Regions from separate parts of the Rhodococcus sp. 1R11 genome, predicted to be linked through region 3. Evidence: riboswitches for the same ligand, from Rfam matches in the RefSeq annotation. Region 3 holds a riboswitch; each other region holds the start of a gene.

Region 1 (6,143 bases), on a different contig from region 3:
CCCCGCGGTCGATCGCGCGGTCGGTGGCGATCGACGAGATCAACCCCACCACCAACATCCACCCGAGCAAGCCCGCCAGAGCGGCCGTGGCACCGAGAAAACCGACATTGAGTGTGCGACGCGTCGTCCGGGACAGATACCACTGGGCGAGACCGGTCATCAGCAACAGGAACACCACCGACCCGATCGCGAAGTACGGGGGACTGGTGAACCTCTCCTGATCCGCCGAGACGCGAGAGGCCTGCTCGGTATACAACTTCTCGGCCAGCGGCAACAGACTCGACTGCATCATCGTCGACGCCTCGCCGAGGTATGCCGCACCCACCGGGTTCCCGCTGCGATTGTTCGCTCTCGCCGTCTCGACCAGCCCGCTGTACACCGGCAACCCGGTGGCGATCTGCGTCAGCACCGCGCTGGTGGCCTCGTCCTTGTCGGTGACCCCGGCGGACGCGGCGATCAATTCCGACGAAGCCTCACCCAAAGCCTGCGAGTACCGGTCACGCACCTCGGGTTGCTCGAGCCCGCCGGCGATGAATGCCGACGCGGCGGCCGCGTCGGCGACCGACAGGGCACCGTAGAGATTCTGAGCCGAGTTGGCGAACGGCTCGGTACGCACCAGCAGTGTCCCGAGAGTGTCGACTCGATCGGTCACCGCCGTCGACGCGAGATTTCCGACCGTCAGCGCCAACACGACCAGCGCGGTACCCATCGCGACCAACCGCGCAGGCGTCGAACGCATCGTGTATCGAACCGGTGGCTTGCCTGCAGCGGCACCGACGTGGGGTGCCGTTGTCGGGGGGACGGCAGCGGAGGGAGTAATGCCGGCCGCGATCACGCACCGAGCATATAAGCAGGCGGACCGCGCTGCAGCCACTACAGCACAGACACAGCGGCGAGGCGGTTCACCTAGGGTGGGGAGCATGCGCGGTGACGGGGACGGTTGGGTGATCGGTGAGAACGGTTCTCGGCACTGGGGCAAGCACGGCGCCGCCGGTTTGCTGCTCCGTGCGCCCTCCGATGCGGGCGAACCGATGGTGTTGCTGCAGCACCGCGCGTTGTGGAGTCATCAGGGCGGAACGTGGGCCCTGCCGGGCGGGGCTCGCGACTCGCACGAGAGCACCGAGCACGCGGCGGTCCGCGAGGCGCACGAGGAAGCCGGTATCGCGGCCGAACAGTTGAGCGTGCGCAGCGAGCGTGTCACCGCCGCAGTCCCGAGCGGTTGGTCGTACACCACGGTCATCGCCGACACCGATCACCCGCTCGCCACCGTCCCGAACGGTGAGAGCACCGAACTGCGATGGGTGCCGGAGTCCATCGTCGCCGAGCTGCCACTGCACCCGGGTTTCGCGTCGAGCTGGCCGTCGTTGCGTACCGAGCCGCTGCGCGTGCTGCTCGACACCGCCAACGTCCTCGGCTCCCGGCCCGACGGCTGGTGGAAGGACCGCGCCGGCTCGACGGATGCGCTGTTGACGTCCTTGGCCGCGACACTGCCGCGCACGGTGGAGCTACCGAGCGGCCAGTACGGCTGGCTCACCCGCATCGAGGCCGTGCTCGAAGGGCAAGCGCGCGACGCCCTGATCGACGATCCGCGCATCCCGGTGATTCTCGCGGACGGCAGTGGCGACGACACCCTCACCGATCAGGCCCACCGATCGACGGACCTGACCGCGTTGGTCACCGCCGACCGCGGCCTGCAGAATCGACTGCCCGGCGCGGTGCAGGTGCTCTCGCCGTCCGCCGTGCTCGCCTGGCTGTGACATCCGCTTTGTGACATCAGCCCAGTGACGTCAGTTCTGTAGCGCCTGTACCAGCGCGCGTGCGGCAGCCTGCGGATCGCGCGCCTCGGTGATCGCCCGAACGACCACGATGCGCTCGGCTCCCGCCGCTCGAACCTGATCCACATTGGTCGCGTCGACGCCGCCGATGGCGAACCATGGCCGCTCCGGCAGCGCATCCGCGGTGGCCCGCAGCGTTTCCAAGCCGGCGGCCGAGCGGTTGGGCTTGGTGGGCGTCGGCCACACCGGACCGACGGCGAAGTAGTCGACGCCGTCCTCGATCGCAGCGAGCGAGGACTGCGCGCGGTTCTGCGTCGAGCGTCCGATCACCACGTCCGGGCCGAGAATCTGGCGCGCATAATGCACCGGCAGGTCACCCTGGCCCAGATGCAGGACGTCGGCACCGGACGCCAGCGCCAGATCCGCGCGGTCGTTGACGGCCAGCAATGCACCGTGGCGTTTGGTGGCAGCGAGCAGAATCGCCAGCGCAGCGAGCTCGTCCTTGGCCTCGAGCGGCCCGAACTGGCGCTCACCGGCGGAGTTCTTGTCGCGCAGCTGGATGATGTCGACGCCGCCGGACAACGCGGCCTCGGCGAACTGCGCGAGATCGCCCTTGTCGCGCCTGGCATCGGTACACAGGTAGAGGCGAGCGGACGCAAGACGCTCGCGAGGAGTCTGGTTGCGGGCGGTCTGAGTTGGGTGCACGAAACGAACTGTATTCTCATGGCAGCCGCGACCGACGACGGAGTGGCCGACATATCGCGGGAGTCCCGAGGATCGTGGGGCTGAGAGTGGGTTCGCCGCCCTTACCGTCAATACCTGAACCCGATCATGCGGGCGCAGGGAGTGAGGACGTGAATCGCGTGCATATCGTCGTAATCGGCGGAGGCGTCATCGGGCTGTCGACGGCGCTACGACTGGCGGAGGACGGCCACCGGGTGGTGGTGCACGATCCTGCGCTGGGTCGAGGCGCGTCGTGGGTCGCCGGCGGCATGCTGGCCCCGCTGTCCGAGGGGTGGCCCGGTGAACACGAACTCCTACGGCTCGGTGCCGCGTCACTGGCGCGGTGGCCGGACTTCGCCGGACGCCTTCCCGGCCCGTCGGTGTTCTCGGCCACCGGATCGATGACGGTTGCCCTCGACTCCGCCGATGCCTCCGACCTGCGCACGATCGCCGAATGGGTGGGCGAGCAGGGACACGAGCTCGAGATTCTCGGCCGCGCGCAGGTGCGTGAACTCGAACCTGCGTTGGCGCAGAACATTCGGCTCGGATTGTTGGCACCGACCGAGCTGTCCGTCGACAATCGGGCCCTGGTCGCCGCGCTCGAGCAGGGATGTCTCGATGCCGGAGTGGAGTTCGTGGCAACCTCGATCGACGCAATTCCCGACGCCGACCAGGTGGTCCTGGCCGCCGGTTCTCGCTGCGCCGCACTGTGGCCGACACTGCCCGTCCGGCCGGTGAAAGGCGAGATCCTGCGGCTGCGTCGCCGACCCAGCGCCGCACCGCCGCCGAGCCGCACCATCCGCGGAACCGTGCACGGCCGCCCCGTGTACCTGGTGCCACGCGGTGACGGATTGGTCGTCGGCGCAACACAATACGAATCCGGTGAGGACACGCAGGTCACCGTGGCGGGGGTACGAGACCTGATCGCCGACGCGGAACGGCTGATGCCGAGCATCGGCGAGTACGAACTGTACGAGACCGCTGCAGGATTACGGCCGATGAGCCCCGACGGACTGCCGTTGATCGGCAGACTCGCCGACAACGTGATCGTCGCTACCGGACACGGCCGCAACGGCATTCTGCTCGCGCCGATCACCGCAGACGCCGTCGCCGCGCTGATATCGGGCGAGGCGCTACCCGAGGCGAAAGCCGCCACACCCGAACGCTTCTCGGACATCTCGAGCCCACAGATCGACTCTTCTCGAATCGAAAGGACACCATGACACAGGTTGCCATCGGCATCACCGTCAACGGCGAGGATCACCTGCTCACCGAGGACATGACCATGCGTCGGCTGCTCGAATTCCTGGGGCTGCCCGAGAAGGGCATTGCCGTCGCCGTCGACGGTGCTGTGCTGCCCAAGAGTCGCTGGGAGACCACCGACGTCCAAAAGGGTTGGACCATCGACGTTCTCACCGCAGTGCAGGGTGGTTGAGCGCATGACGGACGTGACCACTTCCGGACTGACAATTGCCGATCGCACCTTCACCTCGCGGCTCATCACCGGCACCGGGGGAGCGGCCAACCTCGCCGTCCTCGAGGAGGCGCTCGTGGCGTCGGGCACCGAACTGACCACCGTCGCGATGCGCCGCGTCGACGCCGCAGGTGGGACGGGAGTGCTCGATCTGCTGCGCCGGTTGAACATCGCCCCGCTGCCGAACACCGCGGGGTGTCGAGGATCGGCCGAGGCCGTGCTCACCGCTCAACTGGGCCGCGAGGCGCTCGAGACCGACTGGGTGAAGCTCGAAGTGATCGCCGACGAGCGAACCCTGCTGCCCGACGCCATCGAATTGGTCAGGGCAGCAGAGCAACTCGTCGACGACGGTTTCCAGGTGCTGCCGTACACCACCGACGACCCGGTGCTGGCCAAGCGTCTCGAAGACATCGGCTGCGTGGCCGTCATGCCGCTCGGCTCGCCCATCGGCACCGGCCTCGGCATCGCCAACCCGCACAACATCGAGATGATCGTCGAGGCGGCAGGGGTGCCGGTGATCCTCGACGCGGGCATCGGCACCGCCAGCGACGCCACCCTCGCGATGGAACTCGGCTGCGATGCAGTGCTGCTCGCGACCGCGGTGACCCGCGCCAAGGATCCCGCGCTGATGGCGTCGGCGATGAAGCATGCGGTGGCCGCGGGTTACCAAGCCCGACATGCAGGCCGCATCCCGAAACGATTCTGGGCGCAGGCCAGCTCACCGATGTAGCGGCTGCGTCGGCGGCGCGGCGCTTTGTGTGGTGCTGCGTATTTCGCAAACGCGAGCGCGTTTGCGAAACGCGCGCAGAATAGTGGCGAAAATGAGGGCGAATCCCCGCGCATCTGGCAAACGCGCGCGCATTTGCGGCCGCGCTCAGGCGACCACGCGACGCAGCCAGGCCTTCGCTGTCTCAGGGTCTGTGTCATCCAAAAGGATGATGCAAGTCGCGACTGTGGGGCGATGTGGACACGCCGTCGATCAGGGACAGTTGTCCCATGATCGAAGTGACAGGACTGACCAAGCAGTACGGAGCGGTGACGGCGGTCGACAACCTCACCTTCACCATCAAACCCGGCATCGTGACCGGCTTTCTCGGACCGAACGGTGCGGGCAAGTCCACCACGATGCGGATGATTCTCGGGCTCGACCGCCCCACCTCGGGGACGGCGACCATCGAGGGCAAGAGCTACAGCCACCTGAAGCAGCCACTGCGTACCGTCGGCGCTCTGCTCGACGCCAAGTGGGTGCACCCCAACCGATCTGCGCGTGCACATCTGGAATGGATGGCCGCCTCCAACGGAATCCCCAAGTCCCGCGTCGACGAGGTGCTGCGGCTGGTGGGCCTGTCCGAGGTAGCGAAGAAGAATGCAGGCGGGTTCTCGCTCGGCATGTCCCAGCGGCTCGGTCTGGCCGGCGCTCTTCTCGGCGACCCCAAGGTGTTGCTGTTCGACGAGCCGGTCAACGGACTCGATCCCGAGGGCATCGTCTGGATCCGAAAGTTCATGCAGCGCTTGGCAGCCGAGGGCCGCACGGTCCTGGTGTCGAGCCACTTGCTCTCGGAGATGGCGCAGACGGCCGAACACCTCATCGTCATCGGACGCGGCAAGCTGATCTCCGATTCCTCGGTGCAGGAATTCATCGACCACGCCTCCGAGGCCTCGGTACGCGTGCGTAGCCCACAGCTCGACGGCCTGCGCCAGGTGCTGACCACCGCCGGCCTCACCGTGCGTGAGCCGGACAAGTCCGACGAACTGCAGCCCTCGCTCGTGGTGTTGAACTCCACCACCGACGCGATCGGCGACCTCGCCGGCCGGGCCGGAATCACTCTGCACGAGTTGGCCTCTCAGCGCGGCTCGCTCGAGGAAGCTTTCATGAAACTCACCGGAGACACAGTGCAATATCACGGCTCGGGAGCCGAAGACCAGAACACTCAGCAAGCAATGGGCGGTGCACTCTGATGGGCGTCTTGGCAGCAGAAAGAATCAAGTTCACCTCGACCAAGTCGCCCTGGTGGTGCAGCGCGATCGTGGTGGTCTTCGGCCTCGGGTTCGGAGCCATTCTGGGTTGGGCCGCAAAGACGGCCATCGGCCCCGATGCGCCGGAAGGTCTACCACCGACCACCGCATACGACGTCGTCGGTAGCGGCGTCGGCGGACTCGGCATCATGGTG
Region 2 (6,143 bases), on a different contig from region 3:
CGCCGACTACCGCGTACGTGATGCCGATGCGAAGCGAGGTGAAGAACCGGGGAAGTGCCGACGGCAGCCGCACGTACCGGAACTGCTGCCAGCGGCCGGCCCCCATGCTGGACAGGAGGGCTCGCGCGTCGCGATCTGCGGCGGCGAACCCTTCGATGAGCCCGATGGCCATGGGAAAGAACGTTGCCAGTGCGATCACGAGAATCTTGGGCAACAGTCCGAACCCGAACCAGATGATGAGCAGCGGTGCGATCGCGATGATCGGCAGTGTCTGCGAGACGACGAACAAGGGTACGAAGGCACGGCGCAGCCACGGCGAGAAGTCCACGGCGATGGCGAGCAGCCAGGCCAGCACGAGAGAGACTGCGAACCCGACGAGTGTCACCTGCAGTGTCGCTGTGGCGTTCTCGGCAATCGCCTCGCGTTGGGCCCAGCCCTGTGTGAGAACGCGACCGGGGGAGGGCAGTACCTGTGGCCTGATGCCGCTGACCTCGACATAGATCTGCCACACCGCGATCGACAGGGCGACGACGGTCACCGCGGGCCACGCCCACCGCAACGAAGCTCGGATACCGCTGAATGAGAACGTCTCTCGCTCGGCGGTCACCGGCTCATCGATCGCCGAGGTAGTCATCGGTGAAATAGGTGGACCAGTCCGGTTCGGCGCTCAGCGGTGCACCGTTCTGATCGGTGAGTACCCCGCTGTCGTAGAGAAACTTCGAGTACGCGGTCCACGTGTCGATATTCTGTCGTCCGACCTCGCCCGCGGAATCCTTCATGTACTTCTCTGCGAGCATCTTCTGACTCTCGAACACCAACGACTCGTCGGTGAACGTGCCGGGATTGGCGTCGATCAGATCCTGAGCCGCCCTGTCCGGATCGTCCGCCGCGAGTTGGTAGCCACGCTGCAGCGCCTGCACGAACTTCTTCGCCTCGTCCGGATGCGCAGCCAGCCACGGTTCGTTCCCGCTGATCGTGATGGCGTACGCATCGGGGAATCCGTAATCGGTGTAATCGAAGTACTTCATCGGCGTTCCGCTGTGCTCGGCCTCGATGCCCTCCCATGCGAGGTACGACACCGTGAAGTCCGCAGTGCCGGAGTACACCGCCTCGTAGGCCGATGTGCCGAGTACGACGGTCTCGTATTCGCCTGTGCCACCGTCATTCTCGATGACCTGTCGAAGCCCGGCCTGCTCGCCGGATTCACCGAAACCGGCGTAGACCTTGCCGTCGAGTGCGCGTGGGCTCGCGATGTCGTCCCGATCCGCACGCACTCCGATGCCGGTGGCCCAATGCTGCAGTGGTGCGAGGACGGACACGGTCCGAGCGCCGGCCGATCTGGCGAAGACCGTCGAACTCTGGGTGCTGATACCGAATTCGGCGTTGCCTGCGTCGACGAGCGTGTCCGCGGCGGTGTTGTTGTACGGCAGTACTTCCACATCGAGCCCGGCGTCGGCGAAGTAGCCCTCCTGAAGGGCGACGTAGAGGCCGGTGTGATTGGTGTTGGGAGTCCAGTCGAGGGCGAAACGGATGGTGTCGGAATCCGTCGACTGCGAGCAGCCGGCCATCACCGTGGTCGCGAGGACTGTCGCCGCCATCACCGTGAGCAGTCGAGACGTTCTCATGCGTGCACCGGGCTTTCGGTCGAGGGCCACGCAGTGGGGTGTAATGCGCTGTCCCAGAACATCAATTCGTATCTGGACGCGACGACGAAGGCGTCGATCATCTGCTCACGCTGTAGTTCCGTCGCAGAGTCGGCCGCGTCGTCGACGAAGCCCTTGGCAGCTTCGACGATGGCATGGAATTCGGGTGCGTCGTAGTTGGCCACCCACTGTGCGTAGGGATGACCGGGATCGCGTGCCAGCACTGCTTTCGCCGCTCCGGCCAACGAGCGGCCGACGTCGGCGTAGATCCAGAAGCACGGCAGAACAGCCGCCGCCGCAACGGGATACGGCTCGGTCGCCGCGGCGGCCGTCAGATAGGAGGTGTAGCCGAGGCATACCGGTGACGGAGCCGGCGTCTCGGTGGCGGAGGGGAGAACGTTTCCGGTGAGCATGGCCTCGTGCGAGGCGGCCTCGTCCATCGCGCTCGATGCAGCGCCGGCCCAGAACGCTCCGGCTACCGGTGTCGGGGCGTGCGCTGCCAGCAGGGACAGCGCCTTCACGTAGCCACCGAGATACAGCGAATCCTGTTCCAGATATCGACGAAATGCGTCGAGTGGAAGTGTCCCCGCACCGAGCAGGCGGAGGAATTCGAGATCGTCGATCGCGCGTCTGATGTGCGCGGATGCGTCCCAGAGTCGATCGGTGAAGCGGACCGGGTCCGCAGATACAACAGGCGTCATCGCCTTGACATCCCTTCGTCAGTATTACCTGCATCAGGTTCGGCGGGTTTGATCTCAGCATCCGCATCGGCGGACACACCCCGTGTCAGAACGTCAGTGACAGTAACACCGGTCACCATGTACCGGTGTTACTGCCCCTTGGACCTCGGCCTGGGTCTAGCCCAGCATGTCCTCGAGCTCCATGCCCTTGGTCTCGCGGATGTTGGACTTGACGAAGAGGAACGACAGCGCCGCGAAGAGCGCGAAGCCGGCGTAGATGACCCACAGTCCGACGGACGACGTCAGTGGTGGGAAGGCAAGCGTGACAGCGAAGTTGGCGATCCAGTTCGCAGCCGTACCGATACCCAGTGCCATGGCGCGCATCCGGTTGGGGAACATCTCGCCGAGCATGACCCACATGATGGGTCCCCAGGTCGATGCGAAGAAGATGACGAACAGATTCGCCCCGACCAACGCGATCGCACCCCACGGCGAGGGCAGGCTGACCTCGTCGCCGCTGCCGGTCGCCTGCGAGAAGGCGACGGACGCCATGACGAGTCCGACGAACATTCCGACGGACCCGGCCATCAGCAACTTGCGCCTGCCGATGCGATCGACGAACAGAATGGCCACGAACGTCATGGCGACGTTGATGACCGCCGTGATGACCGAGGTGGTGAACGACTGGTCCTCGGTGAACCCGACCGACCGCCACAGCGTCGTCGAGTAGTAGAAGATTGCATTGATGCCGACCAGCTGTTGCAGGACGGCCATCGTGATGCCCACCCAGACGATCGGCTGCAGACCGAACTTGGGGCCACGGATGTCGGCGAACGACGATCGGGCCTCCTTGCGCAGCGTGAGCCTGATCTCGTGCACTCGCTCGTCGGGATGCAGCTCGCCGGTGATGTTCGCCAGGACCGCGGCGGCTTCCTCGTCCAGATGCTGACCCACCAGATAGCGCGGTGATTCCGGGATCAGGGTGGCCAGGATTCCGTAGACCAGAGCGGGTATCACACCGACGAGGAACATCCAGCGCCACGCCTCGACGCCGAACCACAGGTCGTTGGAGGCTCCGTCGGCCGCGCCTGCAAGAAGGGCGTCGGAGAGCAAGGCAGCGAAGATACCGATGGTGATCGCCAACTGCTGCAGCGAGGCCAGAGCGCCACGCCATTTGGCGGGCGCGATTTCGGCAATGTAGGCCGGTGCGATGACCGACGCGATGCCGATGCCGAGACCGCCGAGCACACGCCAGAGCATGAGATCGGGAACGCTGAACGCGAATCCGGAGCCGACCGAAGAAATGGTGAACAGAGCCGAGCCGAGCAACATCACCTTCTTGCGGCCCCAACGGTCGGCGAGACTACCGGCGAACCAGGCACCGATCGCGCAGCCGATCAGGGCGATCGCCACGACGAACCCGGTGGTGAACGAGCCGAGAGAGAAGTGGCTTTCGATCGAATCGACAGCTCCGTTGATGACCGAGCTGTCGAAGCCGAACAGGAAGCCGCCGACAGCGGCGGCGACGCTGACGCCGATGACCTTCGCTGTGTGACGGTCCGAGGTCTGATTCATGTGTGACGCACCTTCTGGCCGCGCGTGGGCGCCGGCCGCTGGGGAGACCGTACGGCAGGGATTGTCGTACCGTCCTCGGACATTACGCCTGGTCTTTCGCTGCGCGAACGACGCCGTCAGCGAAGGTCGAAATCGTCGTCCGAGACGGTGAAGCCATGGCCGACCTGATCGGTGCAGGTGACTCCGGTCTGCTCGTCGACGCTGCATCGAACCCCGTTGGTGGAGCCACTACCCGGCACGGTGAGTTCTTCGCCGTACGGGAGCGCCGCCGCGGGTCCGTCGAATCGGTGGAATTTGGGATCGCCCAGGCTCTCGAACTTCGCCGGGGAGCCGGCGATGATCTGCACGGAATTGGGTTTCACGCGGTCGGTGGATGCACTGTCGGTCACCTCGGGGGCCGAGTCGGGCAGCGATCCGTGGCAACCGGCGATCGACGTCTCGAGAACGGCTATACCGCACTCGAACTTGCCGCTGGGGCTCGTGAAGTAGTACCAACCCGGAGCCTTGCCCGCGTACTGCTTCGGGTTTGCTTGCTGTGAAACTGCACTCGGCGTCGTCGCTGTGGTGCTGGAAGGCGACGTCGTGGAGGACGTTGTGGACGGCGCACTGCTCGACGGCAGAGCACGGGCGCTGGTCGGAACCGCCGTGATCGGCTGGGGGCGGTCGGTGATCACCGTCGCCATCGGTCCGTCACCTCCGCCGCCCGAACCGCAGGCGGACAACAAGAACACCGCGAGGGCCGCTGCTGCGACGGATCCGATTCTCTTCATGACTCGTTCCTCGGTTCGTTGGAAGTGCTGCCGGGGGTTTCGAGGGGACCGGCGTCGGGGATGGAGTTGGTACGTTGAGCAACGACCGAAGGGGAGGTGCGATGGACACCACGTCCGACTCCACCGTGCGTGTGAGCACGCCGTACGGCGACGTTCTCGGCTACCCGGTTGCGGCCTATGCATCGCCGACAGTCGCCTGGAGGGGTATTCCTTACGCGACGCCGCCGGTGGGTGAGTTGCGGTTTCGAGCACCGCGTCCCCTGCAGCCGTGGAACGGCGTGCTCGACGGTCTGCACTTCGGTGCGATGGCACCGCAGGGCCGCGACAGCCCGGTCCCGATCGATCCGTCGTTGTCCATCTCCGAGGATTGCCTGTCGCTCAACGTCTGGGCGCCACGGCCCGACGGCGAACTGCGTCCGGTGCTGGTGTGGATCCACGGCGGCGCGTATTCGCTCGGTTCGTCCGCGCAACAGGTGTACGACGGGCGACATCTGAGCGAGAACGGCGACGTGGTCGTGGTTTCGATCAACTTTCGTCTCGGTGCCTTCGGCTTTCTCGATCTGTCGTCCTTCTCCACCGACGAACACGTCTTCGAGACCAATCTCGGCCTGCGCGACCAGATTGCAGCGCTGCATTGGGTCCGGGAGTGCATCTCCGCCTTCGGTGGGGACCCCGACGAGATCACCGTCTTCGGCGAGTCCTCCGGGGGCGCGTCGGTCACCACTCTGATGACCTCGCCCAAGGCCGAGGGGCTCTTCCATCGAGCGATCGTGCAGAGTGCCCCGGCTACGTCGGTGTACGGCCCCGAACGCGGTGCTGCGGTGGCCGCCCGGTTCCTCGAGCTCGTGGGGATCGACCGAGACGACGTCGGCGAACTGTTCGAGATGCACTTCACCAGACTGGTCACCGCGGGGGACGCCCTCTGCTACGAGATTCCGACCACAGTGCCTGGGACTCTGGGTCTTTCGCCCGTCGTCGACGGAGACATCGTGCCCCGCTACCCGGTCGCGGCCTTCCAGAAAGGTCTGTCGCACCGAATTCCGTTGATCATCGGCACCAACCACGACGAGCCCTCGATCTTCCGGTTCATGAAGTCCCCGTTGATGCCGATCACGTCCGACACCGTCTCGGAGATGTTCCGAGCCATCGCGCACGATCACGCGGACATGCCGGCCTCGCGCATCGCGGACATCATGGCCGCCTACCCGGACCGGAACAAACCCGCTGGGGCGCAGGCCATCTCGCGCGACGCAGGCTTCGTCATGCCGAGTCTGTGGATCGCCGACGGGCACAGTAGGCACTCCCCGACCTGGATGTACCGTTTCGATCACGCGACGCCGATGCTCAAGGCTGCGCGAGTAGGGGCCGGCCACGCGACCGAATTGCCGTACGTGTTCGGCAATTTCGGAACTCTCAACCGAGATCCGACCTTCTGGCTGGGGGGTCGGAAACCGGCGATGGCGGTGTCGGCCCGG
Region 3 (6,143 bases):
CTGTGCCCGCCGAGCAGTCGGCGTACAAGTTGGCCCGGTTGGCGGCGGACTTCTATGCCGTGGCAGATGCGGTCAGTCCCGACGCTCCCGTTCACGTGCTCGCACACGACTGGGGTGCCGTCGAAGTATGGGAGGCCGCGGCTCAACCGCAGGCGAAGGATCGAATCCGTTCGTACACATCGATTTCGGGACCCAACCTCGATCACCTCGGTAAGTGGTCGCAGTCGCGCCTGCGTCGTCCCACGCTCACCGGCATCAAGCAGGTCCTTGCCCAGACGCGAGCGTCCTGGTACACCGTCACCTTCCACATCCCCGGCCTGTCGACGCTGCGCATCAAGCGTCAGTTCGCCAAGGGCTGGCCGGCATTTCTCCAGGAATTTTCCGGCGTCGATCCGACGCTCGTCACGCAGAACCCCACGCTGTGGTCGGACGCAACCAACGGCACCAACCTGTACCGCGCCAACATCATTCCCATCCTGACCAATCCGCGCGATCGGTACATCGACATCCCGGTGCACCTCATCGTCAACACCGAGGACGTCGCGGTGCGGCCGTACCACTACGACGACACCGGCAAGTGGGTCAAGAACCTCACGCGCAACGACATCCCGGCGGGACACTGGTCGCCGATCTCCCATGCGGACGACATCGCGCGATTGACAACGGAATTCATCGACTCGCTGGGCTGATGGGCTGATGGGTCAGGGGACCAGTACCAGCTTGTGACGGGTGCGTGGGGCGCGCTCCCATGCACTCGCCACCTCGGCCAGTGGCATGTTCTCGTACTCCACCGCGATCTGTCCTGCGACAGCCCAGTCGGCCAGGGTGCGATACGCCTGCGAGGTGACACTCCGTCCGTAGTGCAGCGGCATGAATCCGACGATGCTTGCTCCGAGCGAGCGCATGAGTTGTGCCGGCACGGTGATGTCGGCCCCGGCTCGGTCACCGATCTGCACCAGACGAACGAGGCGGTTGCCGGCTTGCAGTGCCGCGAGAGCGACTGTGCCCCAGACATAGTCGACAACGACATCAGCGCCGGAGGATGCCCGCCGAATAGCAGAGCTCAGCTCGTCGACACTGTTGTCGCCGATGGCAACCGTGGCCGTGGCCCCGAGTTCACGGGTGGATTCGAGGGCGTGCTCGTCACGTCCGACGACCGTGATCGAGCCTGCGCCGAGCAATCGCGCCGCCTGTACGGCGAGGCGCCCGACCACCCCGGTGCCACCGAGGATCACGACGTTCTCCCCCGGCGTCATTCGAGCCCCATGGGTCAGCGGCATCAGGGCGGCCAGACCTGCGTTACCCAGTGTCGCGGCGGTCGAGAAATCCAGCCCGTCGGGTAGTTCGATGAGCGAGGCCGTCGGCACCAAAGTCTGCTCAGCCATCGAACCGTGGGGCGAGAGCGCCGGTGAGAAGTAGACGCGGCGTCCGTCCTGCGTGGTACCCGCGCCTTCGATGCCGATGACCGTCGGCAGCGACCGCGGACTGAGGTAGTGGGTACCGGCGGCAATGACGATGTCGACGGCATTGAGCGTTGCAGCCGCCACGTCGATCACCTCCGAACCCTCCGCAGGTGCTGGGTTGCCGTGGTCCGTGTACGTCGGCACCCCGAACTCGGTCAGAACTGCTGCCTTCATGTCCGGCCTTTCGACGAATGGTCATTCACTGAATCCTGATTCAGTGTGTAGCCTGACTGTTGAGGTGTCAACAGGAAGGGGAACAGCGGTGGCAACCACTGGTCGCGCTCACCAGGCCGAGCAGACTCGCATCGAGCTGGAAAATGCCGCCCGCGCCGTCTTCGCCCGGTCCGGATACCTCAACACCAAGATCGTCGACATCACCCGGGAAGCAGGCCGGGCCGCAGGGTCGTTCTACAACCACTACTCGGGCAAGGACGAGTTGCTGTTGGCCCTCGCCGAACAGATCGGTGAGGACGCCGACGTCATCGTCGCGGCGCAGGATCCTTCCGCTCGCGAGCACCCCACCATGCGTCCACATCTGGAGGTCTTCTGGCAGTTGCTGACACGGCACCGGGTTGTGATCGATGCGCTTCGGGACGCCGCACTGGTGAGTCCAGAATTCGCCGAACGGATGCAGAGATTCACGCAGGTTCAATTCGAGCCCTGGGTCGAACGCCTCAGCGCATTCGAGAAGGCACGAGTCGAGCTTCCGGCACCTCCTGCCACCACCGCGATGCTGATCGGCGGTGCGACGGAGAATTTCGCGCGGCTGTGGCAGGGCTCGCCCGAGGACGGTCTCGACGCTCTGGTGACGTTCGTCGATCGAGGAGTCTTCGGGCCGGCCGCTCAGTGAGCCAGGTGCCCGCGAAGCGTCGAGGTGGTGTAGTCCGCACGAAAGAGACTGCGCTGCTGCAAGATAGGGACCACCTGATCGACGAATTCCGTGAGCGAATCCGGGTAGCGCGGGCACATCAGGTTGAATCCGTCGGCACCGCGACCAATCCAGGTTTCCATCTCGTCGGCGATGGACTCCGGTGTGCCGATCATCGTTGCGTGCCCGCCGCCGGCAGCCAGCGTGCCGAGCAACTCACGCACGGTGGGGGCGTCTTTCTCGACGATGCGCAGAATCGTCTCGTAGCGGCCCTGCGGTCCGGTGAACTCTGCTGCCGGCGGTAGCGGGGGCACCGGTTCATCGAGTTCCCAAGCAGCACAGTCCTGTCCGGTGAAGGTCGACAACATTGCCAGTGACTGCTCGGTCGGTAGCAGCTGATCCAGTTCGGCCTTCTTGCGTCGGGCCTCGTCCATCGTCGATCCGATGTACGTCACCAAACCCGGCATGATTCCCACTGCCGCACTGTCTCGGCCCGCGTGGGCGATGCGCGCCTTCACGTCGTCGTAATAGCTCTGCGCTGCAACGAGATCGTAGGCGACGGCATAGATGGCCTCGGCGTACTTCGCAGCGAGATCACGACCCGGCCCCGACGCCCCGGCCTGGAACAGCACCGGCCTGCCCTGCGGTGAACGCGGCACCGTCAACGGACCGTCGACCCGAAAATGTTTGCCGTCGTGATCGATGGCATGCACCTTGGCCGGGTCCGCATACGCTCCGGCGCGATCGAGCGTCAACGCGTCGGCGTCCCACGAATCCCACAGCGCCAGTGCAGTATCGACGAACTCTTCGGCGCGAGCATAACGCTCCTCACGAGCCGGGATGACATCCATCCCGTGGTTGCGTGCCTCGGCGTCGAACATGGAGGTGACGACGTTCCAGCCGGCTCGGCCGCCGCTGATGTGATCGAGCGACGCCAGCATGCGCGCGGCATGGAACGGGGTGTAGAACGTCGACGACACAGTCGTGACCAGACCGATGTGGGTGGTGGCTCTGGCCATGGCCGACAGCGCCGTGATCGGTTCGAGAAACCAGGTTCCTGCGCCGGCCGGATCGCGAACGGAATGCCCGTCGGCGAAGAACACCGCGTCGAACTTTCCCCGTTCGGCCAGCTGCGCAAGTTCCTCGTAGTACGCGATGTTGCCCAGGTCCTCCACTCGCGAATCGGGATGCCGCCACGCTGCACTGTGATGTCCGCAGCCGTACAGAAACGCGTTGAGGTGCATATCAGTTCTTGACCAGACCGCCGTCGACAACGAGGTTCTGACCGGTCACCGACCGCGCCCACGGGGAGGCGAAGAACAGCAGAGCATCGGCGAATTCCTCCGGCGTGGTGACGCGTTGCAGCGGGGTCGAGGCAGCGATGAAGTCGAACACCTCGGCCGGGGTCGCGGCGCTGGCATCGGTGGTGCGCAGCAGTCCACCCGAGACCATGTTGACGGTGATGTTGTCAACGCCCAGGTCCGCGGACAGAGTGCGGGTCAGCGAGAGCAGTGCGGCCTTGGACGCCGTGTAGTCGTGGTACGGCACCACCGGATTCTGAAACAAGTTGGTGCCCACGTTGATGATTCGGCCGAAGCCCGCCTCACGCATTCCCGGCAGCGCAGCCTGAGTGGTGAGCAACGCGGCGCGGACGCTGCCACGCAACTGGGCGTCGAAGCGCTCCCAGGTGATGGTGTCGGCCTTGGGGCGGGCATCACCGTCGAACGAGAAGTCGGCCAATGCGTTGTTGACGACGGTGGTGATCGGAGTGCCGAAATGCGCACGGGCCGAGTCGAACACCGTGGCCACCGCGCTCTCGTCGGTCACATCACCCTGAACCGCGAAAGCATTTCCGCCCAGGCGGTCGGCCAGCGCTTCGGCGGCTTCTTTGCTGGTGCGATAGTCGATCACCACACGTGCGCCTTGACCGGCGAACGCCGCAGCGATCGCTGCCCCGAGTCCGCGCCCACCGCCGGTGACCAACACCGTCTGCTCGTCGATTTTCATGCGCCTCGCCTCTCGTTCGAGGTCGGGACCGTCACGAGAGACAGGAATACCGAAACGTCACGACATTCCCTTCGCTGGTCCTAACCAGATCAGGTTCGACGGGTGTGTTCTCAGCCCCTGGGGGCACCCCGTGTCGCGCTCGACTGTACCCACCGGGCTCGGCAGGTCGCTGCATTGCCGTCGATACGGGTCTCTAGCTCAGTTGATAGATACCCGAATAGGACGATGACAAGTTACTGTGCCGCCATGGCCGAACGCGTCTACCTGGAGTATCGCCTCGACGAGAACGTGATTTTTGTACTCGACCACCGCACGGTCGAAGCGTTCGACGCCGCCGTGAGGATCGCGGCCGGTGGGCGCTGTCGGTGGCACGTCGATCAGCTCGGTGTGGACGCGAAGCCGACGCGGGACGGCACCAAGATCGTCCTCGGTCTGCGAGCATCCGACGGCAGCATCGGCTATTCGGGCGACCGTATGAAGTTCACCGTGACCGACGAACAGCTGCCGCATCTGCTGGCGTTCTTCGACCGCGCAAAGGCGGCCAGAGCACTCAGCTGACGATCGCCCAGCCGTGCGCGGGCACCGTGACCCTGCCGCCGTCCAGGTGTGCCTCGCCCGCGATCACCTCAGCACCTTCGACCGCGTAGTCGATCGCGTCGTCGCCGAGGTTGAGCGCCACCGTCATCGAATTGTCGTCCGCGTACACGCGGTAGAGCAGTGCGGTGTTGGTGAGCTCGAGAGTCTCGGTGCGCGCGGAGTACAACCACGGATTGCGACGCCGAACTGCGATCAGCTCCTGATGCACGCGGTAGACCGGCCAACCGTACGGGGCCAGATCCTCGGATGTCTCCGGGTATTCGGGACGCACCTCGTCATCACCGCCGACGCGATCTTCCTTGATACCGCGGAACGCCTGCTCGTCGCCGTAGTAGATCATCGGCATACCGCCCACGGTGAACAGAACCACCAACGCGTGCAGCAGATGTCGCTCGTCCTCGATGACGCTGGCGATGCGGTTGACGTCATGATTTCCGACGAAGGTGGCGGGCACGAAGGCGTCGAGCCAGCCGTTATGGCGCTCCAACGCATGCGAGAGCTCGAAGAAATTCTTCTCGCTCAGGCCACTCCAGATCGCCTTCCACAGTTCGTACTGGGTAACCGAATCCAACGTGGAGGCCGAGACGATCCGGTCGTAGTCACCGTGGATGACCTCGCCCAGAAAGTATGCATCCGAGTGCTTCTCACGAACCTTCGGGAGCACCGCGGCCCAAAAGCGTGGCGGTACAGCGTAGGCCGCGTCGAGCCGCCAGGCGTCGACGCCGCGTTCGAGCCAGTGCGAGAGCACATCCACGACGTACTGCTGCACATGCGGGCTCTCGTGGTTGAGTGCGACCAGTTCGTCGTGGCCCTCGAAGTTGCGATGCGTCGGCTCGTTCCCGGACCAGTCCAGATGGAACCACCCGGCGGCCTCGGAATCCGGGCCCTCGGCCAGGGCCTCACGGAACTTCGGGAAGCTTTGCGCGACATGGTTGAAGACGCCGTCGAACATCACCTTCAGGCCGCGGGAGTGCGCCGCCGCGATCAGCGAGTCGATATCCTCGTCGGTGCCGAGCCGACCGTCGACATGGTAGTAGTCGACGGTGTCGTAGCCGTGCTTCTCGGACTCGAAGATCGGACCGAGGGCGATGCCCGACGCACCGAGCTCGAGGGCGTAGTCGAGCCACTTCTCGATTCTGTTCAGCCGGTGCAGATCCGACTGCGATTCACCGTCCCATCCGTGCACCGGCGCACCGGTGAAGCCGAGC

The links. Region 3 has a riboswitch for thiamine pyrophosphate ahead of E4P29_RS24300 (3-oxoacyl-ACP reductase). Riboswitches for the same ligand answer to the same signal wherever they lie in the genome.
Region 1: linked by a shared signal. The riboswitch ahead of thiO (glycine oxidase ThiO) and the one ahead of E4P29_RS24300 (3-oxoacyl-ACP reductase) in region 3 are both predicted to bind thiamine pyrophosphate.
Region 2: linked by a shared signal. The riboswitch ahead of E4P29_RS23830 (TenA family protein) and the one ahead of E4P29_RS24300 (3-oxoacyl-ACP reductase) in region 3 are both predicted to bind thiamine pyrophosphate.

Annotation. Positions count from the first base shown of each region.
Region 1 covers NZ_SPNG01000001.1:450,708-456,850, reverse strand. Annotated here, with positions in the region: gene E4P29_RS02285 (hypothetical protein) at 1-835, opposite strand, end outside; gene E4P29_RS02280 (NUDIX hydrolase) at 921-1,757, shown strand; gene thiE (thiamine phosphate synthase) at 1,788-2,480, opposite strand; TPP riboswitch at 2,527-2,638, shown strand; gene thiO (glycine oxidase ThiO) at 2,639-3,721, shown strand; gene thiS (sulfur carrier protein ThiS) at 3,718-3,933, shown strand; gene E4P29_RS02260 (thiazole synthase) at 3,938-4,702, shown strand; gene E4P29_RS02255 (ABC transporter ATP-binding protein) at 4,969-5,931, shown strand; gene E4P29_RS02250 (ABC transporter permease) at 5,931-6,143, shown strand, end outside.
Region 2 covers NZ_SPNG01000018.1:6,568-12,710, forward strand. Annotated here, with positions in the region: gene E4P29_RS23820 (ABC transporter permease) at 1-634, opposite strand, end outside; gene E4P29_RS23825 (ABC transporter substrate-binding protein) at 612-1,625, opposite strand; gene E4P29_RS23830 (TenA family protein) at 1,622-2,344, opposite strand; TPP riboswitch at 2,338-2,437, opposite strand; gene E4P29_RS23835 (sugar porter family MFS transporter) at 2,501-3,898, opposite strand; gene E4P29_RS23840 (hypothetical protein) at 4,015-4,668, opposite strand; gene E4P29_RS23845 (carboxylesterase/lipase family protein) at 4,770-6,143, shown strand, end outside.
Region 3 covers NZ_SPNG01000019.1:19,741-25,883, reverse strand. Annotated here, with positions in the region: gene E4P29_RS24320 (alpha/beta fold hydrolase) at 1-689, shown strand, start outside; gene E4P29_RS24315 (zinc-binding dehydrogenase) at 702-1,637, opposite strand; gene E4P29_RS24310 (TetR/AcrR family transcriptional regulator) at 1,726-2,313, shown strand; gene E4P29_RS24305 (LLM class flavin-dependent oxidoreductase) at 2,307-3,575, opposite strand; gene E4P29_RS24300 (3-oxoacyl-ACP reductase) at 3,577-4,338, opposite strand; TPP riboswitch at 4,387-4,479, opposite strand; gene E4P29_RS24295 (hypothetical protein) at 4,585-4,896, shown strand; gene E4P29_RS24290 (alpha-amylase family glycosyl hydrolase) at 4,889-6,143, opposite strand, start outside.